Regions from separate parts of the Leclercia sp. G3L genome, predicted to be linked through region 2. Evidence: predicted binding sites of a transcription regulator. Region 2 holds the regulator's gene; the other holds the start of a gene.
What was found. Region 2 encodes Fur, which represses iron uptake genes when iron is present. Its sites were predicted from a motif close to ATAATAATGAGAACNACTATCAA; they were not measured.

Region 1: a site for Fur is predicted at 3,983-4,005, ahead of sodA (superoxide dismutase [Mn]). Genes of this name have one in related genera too.

What each region holds. Positions count from the first base shown of each region.
Region 1 covers NZ_CP088265.1:1,245,246-1,252,961, forward strand. Annotated here, with positions in the region: gene rhaB (rhamnulokinase) at 1-697, opposite strand, end outside; gene rhaS (HTH-type transcriptional activator RhaS) at 999-1,835, shown strand; gene rhaR (HTH-type transcriptional activator RhaR) at 1,908-2,756, shown strand; gene rhaT (L-rhamnose/proton symporter RhaT) at 2,757-3,791, opposite strand; gene sodA (superoxide dismutase [Mn]) at 4,079-4,699, shown strand; gene yiiM (6-hydroxyaminopurine reductase) at 4,776-5,450, shown strand; gene cpxA (envelope stress sensor histidine kinase CpxA) at 5,486-6,859, opposite strand; gene cpxR (envelope stress response regulator transcription factor CpxR) at 6,856-7,554, opposite strand; gene cpxP (cell-envelope stress modulator CpxP) at 7,705-7,716, shown strand, end outside.
Region 2 covers NZ_CP088265.1:4,663,484-4,671,199, forward strand. Annotated here, with positions in the region: gene kdpE (two-component system response regulator KdpE) at 1-509, shown strand, start outside; gene pgm (phosphoglucomutase (alpha-D-glucose-1,6-bisphosphate-dependent)) at 591-2,231, opposite strand; gene seqA (replication initiation negative regulator SeqA) at 2,256-2,798, opposite strand; gene ybfF (esterase) at 2,982-3,755, shown strand; gene ybfE (LexA regulated protein) at 3,884-4,171, shown strand; gene fldA (flavodoxin FldA) at 4,327-4,857, shown strand; gene fur (ferric iron uptake transcriptional regulator) at 5,149-5,595, shown strand; gene chiQ (ChiQ/YbfN family lipoprotein) at 5,752-6,084, opposite strand; gene chiP (chitoporin) at 6,129-7,535, opposite strand.

The DNA of each region.
Region 1 (7,716 bases), 1.4 Mb from region 2:
CCGCGACCACCGGAATGTGATTGCCCTGCGGGCAAAGCCACTGACCGATCACATTACCCGGGTGGGTTGGTGTGCCAAACCAGGCGGGCGAGGCGCCGGTCCAGTTCAGCAGCTTTTCATCCCAGTTATCCGAGTTGATATTAACCAGTTGGGTGGTGGTCGCGTTGGTGTATTCCCAATTCATATTGCCGGTCAGGCGATAGCTGAAATAGTCCGGGATCAGCAGCGCGTGCGCCACGCTGGCGGCCAGGTCCGGCTGTTGCTCAACCAGCGCGCGCAGCTGGTACAGCGTGTTAAAGGGCAGGAACTGGATGCCGCTGCGCCCGTAAATGCTCTCTTTGCCAAGCTGGGCAATAGCATGCGCCATCACGCCATCGGTACGGTTATCACGATAGGAGACTGGCAGGCCGACGCGCTCGCCGTGGCTGTTAAGCAGCACGTAGTCAACGCCCCAGGTATCAATGCCAATGCTGTCAATGAGAATGCCTTCATTGCAGACGTTGGCCAGGCCGGTACGGATCTCCGTCTCCAGAGCGTCAATATCCCAGGTATCGAAGCCATCCTGCTTTTGCAGGCAGTTAGCAAAACGGTGCATTTCACGAAGCGAAAGCGTGCGCTGGTTACAGTCCCAGGTGGCCAGCATGACGCGGCCGCTGGATGCGCCTAAATCGACTGCCACACAATGGCGAAAAGTCATGGTCGGGTCCTTCTTTAAGTCATTGGCGATGAGTGTAAGAAAGGGAAGAAAAAGCCACCTTCTCGCCACTGACAGACGAAATCTGCGGCTGGCAAGAAAGCAAAGATGAACGTGAGGAAGTTCACAGTTTCCAGTAATGGCGGGGTTTGTGGGCAATGTGATGGTTACCGCATTTCCTGATCTTTCCGCCTGTTTCTTGAAAAACAGACAGCTTTTGCGAGGTTTGCTGCCGAAAATTTAAGGTGAGTCCGGAGAGCCTTAATTACTATTTTGAGAACATTTCTCATTGGTGGGGGCCGTTATGACCGTACTACACAGCGTGGATTTTTTTCCTGCGGGAGGTTCGCCTGTCGCGATTGAGCCACGGCTCCCTCAGGCAGCGTTTCCAGAGCATCATCATGATTTTCATGAGATTGTTATCGTTGAGCACGGGACGGGCATTCACGTATTTAACGGCCAGCCGTACACCATCAGCGGCGGCACGGTGTGCTTTGTGCGCGACCATGACAGGCACCTGTATGAACATACCGACAACCTGTGCCTGACCAATGTGCTCTACCGCTCCCCGGACGCGTTCCAGTTTCTCTCCGGGCTGAACCAGCTGCTGCCGCAGGAAAAGGACGGGCACTATCCGTCACACTGGCGGGTGAATCAATCCACGCTCCAGCAGGTGCGTCATCTGGTAAGCCAGATGGAGAAGAGCGAAGACGGTCAGGAAACGCACGCTATTGCCACCCGGGAGCTGTTGTTTATGCAGCTACTGGTGCTGCTGCGCCGCAGTAGCCTGGTGGAAGGGCTGGACAATAACGACGCGCGGTTAAACCAGCTGATGGCCTGGCTGGAAGATCACTTTGCTGAGGATGTCTGCTGGGAAACGCTGGCGGATGATTTTTCCCTGTCGCTGCGCACCCTGCATCGCCAGCTTAAGCAGCACACCGGCCTGACGCCCCAGCGCTATCTCAACCGGCTGCGTTTAATCAAAGCCCGTCACCTGCTGCGCCATACCGACGAAAGCGTGACGGATATCGCCTATCGCTGCGGTTTCGGCGACAGTAACCACTTTTCGACGCTTTTTCGCCGCGAGTTTAACTGGTCGCCGCGTGACATTCGCCACGGCAAGGACGCTTCACTTCAGTAACGCGAAGGCAGTCACCGTTTTTCACCGCAAAAAGGCTAATAATGTCAGGTTATTGGCCGTTGAGGTGATGGTGTGGTTGCTCAGTTAATTCTCCGTAAAGATGATTTTTTTACCTCCGCAGGCCAGGCCGTCGCGGTGGCGGATCGCTATCCGCAAAACGTCTTTGCTGAGCACACCCATGAGTTCTGTGAACTGGTGCTGGTCTGGCGCGGCAACGGTTTGCACGTTCTCAACGATCGGCCCTACCGCATTACCCGCGGGGATCTATTCTACATCCGCGCCGAAGATAAACACTCCTACGCCTCAGTGAACGACCTGGTGTTGCAGAACGTCATTTACTGCCCGGAAAGGCTGAAACTCAACGTCGACTGGGCCGCCAATATCCCCCGTTTTAATGAAGCAAAGAGTACGCCGCACTGGCGCTTAAGCAGCAACGGCATGACCCAGGTGCGCCAGGTGATCTCCCAGCTGGAGCAGGAGAGCCAGAAAAGCGATCCTGCTGCTAACCAGATGGCGGAGCTGCTCTTCGCCCAACTGGTAATGACCCTCAATCGCCATCGTTACGCCACTGATAACCCCTCAGCCACTGCCCAGGAAGCCCTGCTCGATAAGCTGATCACCACCCTGGCGGGCAGCCTGAACAAAAGCTTCGTGCTGGAGAAGTTTTGTGAACAGGAGCAGTGCAGCGAGCGCGCCCTGCGCCAGCAGTTCCGCTCCCAGACCGGGATGACGGTAAACCACTTTTTGCGCCAGCTGCGCATCTGCCACGCCCAGTATCTGCTGCAGCATACGGAGCTGATGGTCAGCGAAGTGGCGATGCGCTGTGGCTTTGAGGACAGTAATTATTTTTCGGTGGTGTTTAACCGGGAGGTAGCGATGACGCCGGTACAATGGCGTCATCGCAGTCGAAAGGCCGCGTAATCAGTTTGCCATGCCAAGGCCGACAATGTTGGCCGCGATAATAATCACCACGCAGCCCAGGCTCAGCACGCCCACCGGACGACGCCCGGCGTTGTTCCACTCCTTCAGGATCAAGCCCACCAGCCCGCCGTAGAGCACGTAGAAGCTCATGTGCAGCATCCAGCTCATGTAGTCATACTGCGCCGGAATGCTGGCGTGGCCCCAGGCGTAGAAGAAGAACTGCAGATACCACATCAGGCCGCCGAGCGCCGAGAGCAGCACGTTGGTGACGATCAGCGATTTTGCCAGTGAGAAATCCGCTTTTACCGACAGATCTTTCACTTTGGCCAGACGAATAAAGCAGAAGCCGAGGTTAACCAGCGCGCCGCCGCCCATGATCACCACGTAGCTTGGCAGAGCGACGTACAGCGGATCGACCCCCAGCGCGGCTGCGGCTTCATGCATCGGTTTGGCGGCGTTCATCGCAAACGACATCCCCGCTGAGAAGATGCCGCACATGACCGCCAGCACCAGGCCTTTCTTCAGGTTGAAGTCCTCTGCCTTGATGCCCATTTTGCGCTCTTTCAACTGACCTGCGCGGGTGACAATACCCACGCCGATCACCGCCACCAGCACCCCCAACAGCGTCATACGGCCGCCTTCGGTGTTGATCAGCACGTCGAAGTTGCCGTTGAGGATCGGCGTCATCAGGGTGCCGACAATCAGCGTAATGCCGATCGCGATGCCGATACCCATCGACATGCCAAGGTAGCGCATGGTCAGGCCGTAGTTGATGTTGCCGATGCCCCACATGGCGCCAAACAGAAACACCGGCAGCAGGGTGGAGGCGCTGAAGGAAGAGAAGTAACCCCAGAAATCCGGGAGCAGCATGGCGCTAATGGTCCAGGGTAAAATCAGCCATGACACGGTACCGCCAACGGACCACATGGTTTCCCATGACCAGCCTTTAACCTTTTTAAACGGGGCATAGAAACAGGCTGCACTGGCCGCGCCTATCAAATGCCAGAAAATACCCATCGTAATCACATGATTCATTTTTACATCCTCATCGTTTTTATAGTCAGTAGCTTCCCGCCGACTTGATGAGTGTAAAAATTAGGCGGTTTGGGTACCTTCGGTAGGTTGCCGCACCTTCGTTTTGAATGGCAATCAACGCGTTAACCGCGTGAGCAGACTCACAAATTCGTTATTTATCAAAACTGAATAACCTTATTAAAACTACGGCATTGATAAACATTTTCAATATCATTTAATTAACTATAATGAACCAACTGCTTACGCGGCATTAACACGTTTGCCGCCCGACTATAATGGAGATGATTATGAGCTATACCCTGCCATCCCTGCCGTACGCTTACGACGCCCTTGAGCCGCATTTCGACAAGCAGACGATGGAGATCCATCACACCAAACACCACCAGACTTACGTTAACAACGCCAACGCGGCGCTGGAAAGCCTGCCAGAGTTCGCCAGCCTGCCTGCTGAAGAGCTGATCACCAAACTGGATCAACTGCCAGCTGACAAGAAAACCGTACTGCGTAACAACGCTGGCGGCCACGCTAACCACAGCTTCTTCTGGAAAGGCCTGAAAACCGGCACCACCCTGCAGGGTGACCTGAAATCCGCTATCGAGCGCGACTTCGGCTCCGTTGATAACTTCAAAGCTGAGTTTGAAAAAGCCGCTGCGACCCGTTTCGGCTCTGGCTGGGCGTGGCTGGTACTGAAAGGCGACAAACTGGCTGTGGTTTCTACCGCGAACCAGGATTCCCCGCTGATGGGCGAAGCAATTTCTGGCGCGTCTGGCTTCCCAATCGTGGGCCTGGACGTGTGGGAACACGCTTACTACCTGAAATTCCAGAACCGTCGCCCGGACTACATCAAAGCCTTCTGGGACGTGGTGAACTGGGACGAAGCAGCAGCACGTTTCGCCGCTAAAAAATAAGGTTGCAAAGCCGCCTGTGAGAAGCGAGTCTGATGACTCGCTTTTTTTATACCCACAATCTGCACAAGGAGCCGCGATGAACTATCCCGTTAATGTATTCACCGGAAAAATAAGGGACTATGACGGTAGCCGCCCGAGCGCGATTGCCAAACTGCAGGTTGACGGGGAACTGACGTTAACCGAGCTGGGTCTGACGGGAGATGAGCAGGCGGAGAAGAAAATCCACGGCGGGCCGGATCGGGCGCTGTGCCACTATCCGCGCGAGCATTATCAGCACTGGGCGAGCGAATATCCTGCCCAGGCCGGGCTTTTTGTCGCGCCGGCGTTCGGCGAAAACCTCTCCACTGAGGGGCTGACGGAGAAGAACGTCTTTATCGGGGATATCTTTCGCTGGGGCGACGCCCTGATCCAGGTGACCCAGCCGCGCTCCCCGTGCTTCAAACTCAACTTCCATTTCGGCATTAACGACATGGCCACGCAGTTACAGAACGCAGCGAAAACCGGCTGGCTCTATCGCGTGGTGCTGGCAGGGCAGGTTTCGGCTGATGCGCCGCTGACGTTGGTCTCCCGCCTGAGCGATGTGTCGGTGCATGACGCCTGCGCCATCGCCTGGCACATGCCCTTTGACGATGACCAGTACCGCCGCCTGCTGTCGGCGGCGGGGCTATCGACCAGCTGGACAAGAACCATGCAGAAGCGGCGAATTAGCAACAAGATCGAGGATAATTCCCGGAGATTATGGGGAAGGTAGGCCGGGTAAGGCGAAGCCGCCACCCGGCACAATAGCTACGATCGTTTGTACAACGGCAACCAGAGCGTTAACCGTAATCCGCCCAGCGGGCTGTCGTCGGCTTTCACCCAGCCGCGGTGCTGCTGAATGGCGGTTTCGACAATCGCCAGGCCCAGCCCGGTACCGCCAGATTCCCTGTCGCGTGCCTCATCGGTACGATAGAACGGACGGAAAATCTGCTCGCGATCTTCCGGGCTCACGCCAGGACCATCGTCATCGACGTTGATGGTGATACCGTCTTTATCCACCGAGAACGCCACCTCGATTTTGGTATGCGAGTAGCGCAGGGCGTTACGCACGATATTTTCCAGCGCGCTTTCCAGCGTATTGGGGTTACCGTACAGCGGCCATGGCCCCGGTGGGAAGTTAACCGTAAAGGATTTCCCCATCTGCTCGGCTTCGAATGCCGCGTTATCCAGCACCTCATGCCACAGGTGGTTAGCTTTCACCGTTTCGCTCACCAGCGCGTTTTTCTGCTGATTGCGAGACATCACCAGCAGGTCATTGATCATGCTGTCCAGACGATGCGCTTCCGTTTCGATACGCTCCAGCTCTTTGCTCTCTCCGCCGCGGCGGCGCAGCAGGGCGGTGCCCAGTTGCAGACGCGTCAGCGGAGTGCGCAGTTCGTGGGAGATATCAGAGAGCAGACGCTGCTGTGTGGTCATCATCCGCTCCAGCGCCGTCACCATCTGGTTGAAGCTGGCACCCGCCGCCAGGAACTCCTGCGGCCCGGCTTCCAGTTCCGGGTGCTGCCGCAGGTTACCCTGCGCCACTTCATCCGCGGCGTTTTTCAACTTACGCGCCGGTTTCGCCAGGCTCCACGCCAGCCACAGCAGCAGCGGTGAACTCACCAGCATAGTGACAATTAAGAGCAGCAGCGGGCGGTCAAACAGCAGGTTGATAAAGTCGGACTGGGAGTTGCTCGCCGGACGAATCAGATAGAGCTGGTAGTTATCTTCCCCGTCATTGACGGAGAATGGCCCCACCATCTCTACCCGACCATATTTTTTCTTTTGCGGATGATCGGCGTTATCCGCCTGGCCAATGAAGTTGCGGATGATCTGCATTTCATTACGGTCGGCGCCGATCACGCGGCCTTCGCTGGTGACCAGCAGCAGGCGTTGCCCCGGCGGCGCCCATTTTTCGATAGCGCGAAACAGCCTGCGCCACCACATCAAATCATTGGGCGGATCGATGGCCAGCTCTGCTTCTACGTGCTGCTCGATCATCACACCCTGACGTTGCTCGCTGTCGAGGAGCTCCGTCATCTGGCGTGAGTCGAGTTTGGGTAACATCAAAACCAGCATTAACACCAGTGCCAGCGTCAGCCAGAAGATGGCGAAGATGCGGGCGGTTAAGCTGCCTATCATGAAGCGGACACCATCAGATAGCCGCGTCCGCGCAGGGTTTTAAACCACGGGTGACCATCCTTGCGCTCCGGTAATTTGCGGCGCAGGTTGGAGATGTGCATATCAATGGCACGGTCGAACGGGGTCAGGCGCTTACCCAGCACTTCCTGGCTCAGATGTTCACGCGATACCACCTGGCCCAGATGCTGCGCCAGCAGATAAAGCAGGGTGAATTCGGTGCCGGTCAGCTCCAGCGCCTGGCCGTCGAAACTGGCCTCCTGGCGGCCCGGATTGAGGCTCAGGGAATCCACTTCAAGTGTTGGCGAACCGTTGTCGGTGTTCTGCTGCTGCTCGCTCCAGTGGGAACGACGCAGGATCGCCCGAATACGTGCCACCAGCTCCCGGTCGTTAAACGGCTTAGGCAGATAGTCATCGGCACCCAGCTCAAGGCCCAGCACGCGATCGAGTTCGCTGCCGCGCGCGGTCAGCATAATTACAGGGGTCTGGTGAGTCTGGCGCAGCTCTTTAAGGGTGTCGATGCCGTTCTTCTTCGGCATCATGACGTCGAGCAAAAGCAAGTCGATGCTATCGTCGAGTTGACTCAGCGCCTGCTCCCCGTCATGGGCCACCGACACGTCAAAGCCTTCCATGTCGAGCAACTCCTTTAAAAGGGATGTCAGCTCTCGGTCATCATCAACTAACAGGATTTTATTCATTGTTTAAATACCTCCGAGGCAGAAATTACGTCATCAAGGCTCTCTAATCCATGACTTTACGTTGTTTTACACCCCCTGACGCATGTTTGCAGCCTGAATCGTAGACTGGTTCTCGTTGAATCGCGACACGAAAGATTTTGGGAGTAAGTGATGCGCAAAGTT
Region 2 (7,716 bases):
ACGGCGACGGCCTCGACTTTATCCGGGAAGTGCGCCAGTGGAGCCAGATGCCTATCATTGTGCTCTCGGCGCGTCTGGAGGAGACCGACAAAATTGCCGCGCTCGATGCCGGTGCCGACGACTATCTCAGCAAGCCGTTTGGCATTGGCGAACTGCAGGCGCGTCTGCGCGTTGCCCTGCGCCGCCACGCAACAACCTCCCCTGCCGACCCGGTGTATAGCTTCTCTGACATTCGCGTCGATCTGGCCTCGCGGCGCATTCAGCGGGGTGAGACGGAAATTCACCTGACCCCTATCGAGTTCCGCCTGCTGGCGGTCCTGCTCAACAATCACGGCAAGGTGCTCACCCAGCGCCAGCTGTTAAGCCAGGTCTGGGGACCGAATGCGGTGGAGCACAGTCACTATCTGCGGATTTATATGGGACACCTGCGGCAGAAGCTCGAGGCAGATCCCGCGCGCCCGCGCCATCTGTTAACTGAAACCGGGATCGGGTATCGATTTATGCTTTGAGCACAAAAAAGCCCGGTGGCGCTAGCGCTTACCGGGCCTACGAATACAACAAAACGGCAACCAGGTTGCCGTTTTTAATGATTATGCGTTTTTCAGCACTTCACTCACAATCTCCACCGCTTCTTTCTCGATCAGCTGACGGTGTTCGTCGCCGAGGAAGCTTTCACAGTAGATTTTGTACGCATCTTCGGTGCCGGATGGACGCGCTGCGAACCAGCCGTTCTCGGTCATCACCTTCAGGCCGCCGATCGACGCACCGTTACCCGGTGCTGCCGTCAGACGTGCAGTGATCGGATCGCCCGCCAGGGTGCTGGCGCTGACCATCTCTGGCGACAGCTTAGACAGCGCCGCTTTCTGGGCAGAAGTGGCAGAAGCCTGCAGACGATTGTAGCTCGGGGCCCCGAAACGGGCTGCCAGCTCGTTGTAGTGCTCCTGCGGGTTCTTACCGGTGACGGCAGTGATTTCCGCCGCCAGCAGGCACATGATGATGCCGTCTTTGTCGGTTGACCACGGCGTACCGTTGAAGCGCAGGAAGGAAGCCCCCGCGCTCTCTTCGCCGCCAAAGCCAAAGCTGCCGTCGAACAGACCGTCAACAAACCACTTGAAGCCAACAGGCACTTCCACCAGCTTGCGGCCCAGGTCGTTAACCACGCGGTCGATCATGGCGGAGGAGACCAGGGTTTTACCCACGGCAACCTCTGCGCCCCACTGTGGACGGTGCTGGAACAGGTAGTTGATCGCTACCGCCAGATAGTGGTTCGGGTTCATCAGGCCAGCCGGGGTGACGATGCCGTGACGGTCGTAATCCGGGTCGTTGGCGAAGGCGAGGTCAAACTTGTCGCGCAGCGCCAGCAGGCCGGCCATCGCACACTCGGAGGAGCAGTCCATACGGATCGCGCCGTCTTTATCGAGGTGCATAAAGCGGAAGGTCTGATCGACGTGATCGTTAACGATGGTCAGATCCAGCTTGTAGTGCTCGGCAATACGTTTCCAGTATTCGATACCGGAACCGCCGAGCGGGTCAACGCCCAGCTTCAGACCGGCTTTCTGGATCGCCGCCATGTCGACGATATCCGCCAGCCCTTCAACGAACGGCTGCACCAGATCCTGCTCTTTCACGTGGCCGGAGGCCATCGCCTCGTCCAGGGAAATGCGCTTCACGCCATTCAGGCCGTCGGCCAGCAGGGCGTTGGCACGATCTTCCACCACTTTGGTGACGTTGGTATCAGCCGGGCCGCCGTTCGGTGGATTGTATTTGATGCCGCCATCTTCCGGCGGGTTGTGGGATGGCGTGATCACAATACCATCCGCCTGCGCGCCGCCTTTCTGGTTATGCACCAGAATGGCGTTAGAGACCGCAGGGGTCGGCGTATAGCCATTGTTTTCCTGAATCACGACGTCCACGCCGTTGGCCGCCAGCACTTCCAGTACGGAAATAAAGGCAGGCTCTGACAGGGCGTGGGTATCTTTACCCACGTAGCACGGACCGGTGATGCCATTTTTGGCGCGCTCTTCCGCGATGGCCTGAGCAATGGCCAGAATATGCGGCTCGTTAAAGCTGTGGCGTACCGCACTGCCGCGGTGCCCGGATGTACCAAACTTCACTGCGTGTTCTGCGTTACCCACTTCCGGCTTCAGCACGTAGTACTGCGCGGTAAGCTGGGCGACGTTAATCAAATCGCTCTGTTGTGCAGGTTGACCCGCACGATTGTGATTTGCCATTGCCTGGTCCTTCTGATGCAAGGGTTAGATAGTGCCGCAAACCTTATCAGTCAATTCCGCCGGGAACTGCATGGATTGCATGATATGTTCGATCATGCTGCGCTTGCGTCCGGTATTGGTATTGGTGATCACCCAGTACGGTGTACCAGGCAGGTGCTTGGGCTTAGTTTGATTGCCATTCTGTAACAGCGTTTGCTCATCAGCCGCGAAATAGACGCGGGTGCGACCATGAAGTGACTCAGTCGCGTCGGCGAACGCGTTGTTATCCAGTGAATAGAGTGTAGTCAGCACCAGCATAAAGCGGTTAACTGCTTTCTTCTGCTCAGCGTATTCGTCAGAAAGCAGCAATTCGCGCATCGCACGCACTTTGTCTTTTACCGGCGACAGCGGCTTTTCCTGCGCGACAGCAGCTGGCTGGCGCGTCTCTTTGATGGCCGGAGCGGCAGACTGCGAGGCGGCGGCAATTTTCAGCATGCGCCGTAAAATGTCGGACGCGCTCTCACCAATGTGCCGCGTCTGGCTGGCGATATACTGATAAAGCTCGTCATCAACTTCGATTGTTTTCATCTTAATCCAGTGCGATATCTTATCTGAATACAAGTCGTTGGGAGTATAAGGTCAAAACCCAACAGCGGATAGCGTCAAGCCAGAATGGCGGCAAAAGTCAGATTTAACTGTTTCCTTGCAGCCGGGCGGCAGAATGGTCAACATGATACCCTAACCTGACATACGTAAAAAAAGAACTTTGCCATGAAATTGAATACCCGAGCGCAATCTGCACAATCGCCGCACAATAATTCTCCCATCGTCCTGGTGCATGGCCTGTTTGGCAGCCTGGATAACCTTGGCGTGCTGGCACGGGATCTGGTGACCGACCACGCGCTGCTGCAGGTGGATATGCGCAACCACGGTCTGTCGCCGCGCTCGCCGCAGATGACCTACGCCGATATGGCTCAGGATCTGCTGGATACGCTGGATGAACACAAGATTGAAAAGGCGATCCTGATTGGTCACTCAATGGGCGGCAAAGCGGTGATGGCGCTGACGGCAATTGCGCCAGAGCGAATTGCCGGCCTGGTAGCGATCGACGTCGCGCCTGTGGATTATGACGTCCGTCGCCACGATGAGATCTTCGCCGCCATTAACGCCGTCACGGACGCCGGCGTCAGCACCCGCCAGCAGGCCGCGGCGCTGATGCGTGAACATCTGGATGAAGAAGGCGTGGTGCAGTTCCTGCTGAAATCCTTCGTTGACGGCGAGTGGCGCTTCAACGTGCCCGTACTGTGGGATCAGTATGACCAGATCGTCGGCTGGCAGGCGGTCCCGGCGTGGCCGCACTCTACCCTGTTCATCACTGGCGGCAATTCCCCGTATGTCACCGAAGCGTACCGCGATGCGCTGCTGGCGCAATTCCCTCAGGCCAAAGCGCATGTCATTGCCGGAGCCGGACACTGGGTTCATGCTGAAAAACCTGACGCGGTGCTGCGCGCTATCCGCCGTTACCTCGCTGACATCAATAATTGATTAAAAAGAGAGCGACTGGTCGCCGGCAGGCCTCCAGTCGTTGGCGTGCCGTTTTCGGTGATGTATGATGGCGCGCTTATCGCCCGGGCATTAGCAGGGTGTCTTGTTTCCCCCGAAGTCTCAGAATCATGGCCAAAGAACACACGGACCGCACGACAATAGATCTGTTCGCGAATGAGCGTCGCCCGGGACGACCGAAAACCAATCCGCTTTCGCGTGATGAACAGCTGCGCATTAATAAGCGCAATCAGCTTAAACGCGATAAAAGTCGTGGGCTTAAACGCGTCGAGCTGAAACTGAATGCTGAAGCCGTCGATGCGCTGAATGAGCTGGCGAATGCTCGTGAGATCAGCCGCAGTGAGCTTATCGAAGAGATGCTGATTTCGCAGCTCGGGGAATGGCACGGCAAAGCGTAAGTCAGAAAACCCCCCTTCTTGTTGCTTTCATGTAGCACAGAGTGCAGTCCTGCGTGATAGCAGTTTCCGCAGGCTTCTCTGTTCTGCTATGATTGCCCTTATCCGTGGCTAAATTGCGCCACCATACCATTAAGTATCAAGAGGTTATTTTACTCATGGCAATCATCGGCATTTTTTTCGGCAGCGACACGGGTAACACCGAAAACATCGCAAAAAACATTCAAAAACAGTTAGGTAAAGACGTTGCCGATGTGCATGACATTGCGAAAAGCAGCAAAGAAGATATCGAAGGTTACGATATTCTGCTGCTGGGCATCCCGACCTGGTATTACGGTGAAGCGCAGTGTGACTGGGACGACTTCTTCCCGTCTCTGGAAGAGATCGACTTCAACGGCAAGCTGGTTGCCCTGTTCGGCTGCGGCGATCAGGAAGATTACGCAGAGTACTTCTGCGACGCCCTCGGCACCATTCGCGACATCATTGAGCCACGCGGCGCGGTGATTGTCGGTCACTGGCCAACCGCCGGTTACCACTTCGAAGCTTCTAAAGGTCTGGCCGACGACAACAACTTTGTCGGTCTCGCCATCGACGAAGATCGCCAGCCAGAACTGACCGCTGAACGCGTGGACAAATGGGTTAAACAGATCCGCGAAGAGCTGCACCTCGACGCCATCCTCAACGCCTGATGATGTCGCGGCGCAACGCTAAAGTTGCGCCGCATCGATAGGTAATTCCAATCAAAATAATTGCTACAAATTTTTAACTTTCGCTGCCATACCTGTACAATGATCCAGGAGTAAACGGGGAACCTTGTAACAACTTTGTTGGCGGTACCACGTTTTTATAAGCATACTTTACTTGAGACTTGCAGTTTTCATTACGTCATGGCAGTTCTATAATGAGACGCATTATCCCAGGTGCATTTTCTGTCACTTCTTCTTTAGAAGTGAATCGTTTAGCAACAGGACAGATTCCGCATGACTGACAACAACACCGCATTAAAGAAGGCCGGACTGAAAGTCACGCTTCCACGGTTAAAAATCCTGGAAGTACTTCAGGGTCCGGATAACCATCATGTCAGTGCGGAAGACTTATACAAGCGTCTGATCGACATGGGCGAAGAAATTGGTCTGGCTACCGTTTACCGTGTACTGAACCAGTTCGACGATGCAGGCATCGTTACGCGTCATAATTTCGAAGGCGGTAAATCCGTATTTGAACTGACGCAGCAGCACCACCACGATCACCTGATTTGCCTCGACTGCGGCAAAGTGATCGAATTCAGCGATGACTCCATCGAATTACGTCAGCGCGAAATTGCCGCACGTCATGGCATTCGTCTGACCAACCACAGTCTGTACCTGTATGGCCACTGTGCCGAAGGCGACTGCCGCGAAGATGACCACGCGCACGACGCGAAGTAATCTCTGCATAGACTCTGAGCCAACCTGACGGTTGGCTTTTTTTTGCCTGCCATCCTGTAAAAAAGCCCGGTGGCGCTGCGCTTACACGGGCCTACAAGGGTGAAATTACCCGTAGGCCCGGTAAGCATAGCGCCACCGGGCATGGCAAACAGCTGATTACTTCGCGTTATTACTGCGGATTTCCTGCCAGATTTTATCGCAGTTTTTGGTCACGTCCTGATTGTTACCCGTTTTACGCGCCTGGATACAGGCCTGGTAATCCGCCACCCGGACGGTTTCCTGGGCCGCAAACTGTTCGTGCGCCTTCTCCTGGCGCAGCACGTCCAGCACGCTTTGACAGGCTTCGATCTTTTCTGGCGAACCTTCAGCGGTATTGATGCACGCGCTGTAGGCCTCTTTCAGACGGGTATCTTCTTTCTGGGTCTGTGGTTGTGCGCAGGCGGCCAGTCCTGATGCCAGCACCGCGACCAGTACGATTTTTTTCAGCATAGAGGTCTCCAGTCAGGCGGGGAGCGCCCCCGCCCGGATTGTCATCAGAAGATGGTGAACGGGGCGATAACCATGAACTTCACGTCACGCTCATCCTGGAAGATGTTGCCGTAGCCGCCGCCGTAGCTTGGAATATCGGAGTGGTTGTCATACTGCGTGAAGTGCAGTTTGAACATGGTCCCTTTTGCGCGCCCATCCTGCAGGGTGTAGATCGCATCCAGGTTGTAGGCAGATTCCTTGATCTTGTTGGAGGCGATATCTTCACGCTGACCGGCGCTGTTGATTAACCAGTCTGCCGGTTTCGCATCCCAGGCGTAGACATAAGACGCGCCGACGCTCCAGCCCGCCAGGTTCAAGTTACTCAGGTCATACATGGCCCCGAAGAAGACCGCCTTTTCGCCGTTGGCGTTAAAGTCGGAGCGGTTATCCCACCATACGTCCAGACGACCGTTGGATGACGCGTAGGTTGGGGTCATACGCTGCAGGAAGTAGCCCTGCTGGCCTTCAGCCTTGACGTAAGTTCCTTCCAGACGTAAATCGACCTGACCGACCTTGTAGCCCAACGTTAGCGCCTGCAGCCAGGCCGTACCGTCGTAAATATCGTTTACGGTGCCGCTGTCGGCTTTATCACGCGTGCCGTAGAACTGATAGGTGGTAGAGAGCGGGCCGCCCACGATATCAAGCTTGTAGCTGGCTTTGGCAAAGTACTGATCGATGAAGCCTTCAGCCTGGCCAAATGCGGCTTCCAGAATCAGGTTATTTTTGAAATCGTACTTCGCGCCGAAGGAGTGGAGATAGTCGACGCGGGTTTTTCTGTCATTCTGATAGAACTTGTCCATCTCGAGGTGCCACGGCGCTTTATACTCGTTGGTCCACATGTAAGAGAAACTCAACGCACCGCTATCGCCGTAGTCAAAGTTGGCTCCGGCTTCGGCACCCTGATAGGTACCCGGCATAAAGCTCCAGTGCGGCGCTAGCAGGGTTTGACCGGTTGGCTGAAGCCAGCCACCGCGTGCCCAGGCCGGGCCGTATTTGAATTTTGCTGCCGCTTTGTACAGGCTGATCCCGCTCTTATCACCGGACCAGTCCTCTTTATAGGCTTTATTGCTGGAGGAGAAGGCAATTTCGTTCGGGTGGCCGCTGTCGCCGTTTTCCGCCATTTCGATAGCAGTGAACGCAGCCAGATCAAGACCAAACATATCGGCGGCATAGCCGGACTGGAAATCAAGGTTGGCGTTCCAGGTGGAGTGAGCCAGGTTGGTTTTATATTTGTCTGCATCGACATCTTTGCGGTCACGTTCACGCTGCCAGTAATAGACACCGCCCGTGAGGGTTGAATCATCGATGAATCCTTCGGCCTGGGCTTTCGGAGAAACCATCCAGCCTGACATTGCTGTAACACCGGCGATAGCCAGCGCAAGCGCACTACGTTTGCCACTAAACGTACGCATAATTAATCCTCTTTGACGTATTAAAAGCGCCTTAAACGGCGAAAAACAAAAAAGTAAAAAGTGGAGGCAACCGGAAATACCCGCTTACATCTCCTGTCCTTAGACTATTTTTCGCGACGCGAATTATCAATGCTTTTCAGCGATCAAAAGTCAGGATTATGACAAAGCGCACATATTTGGT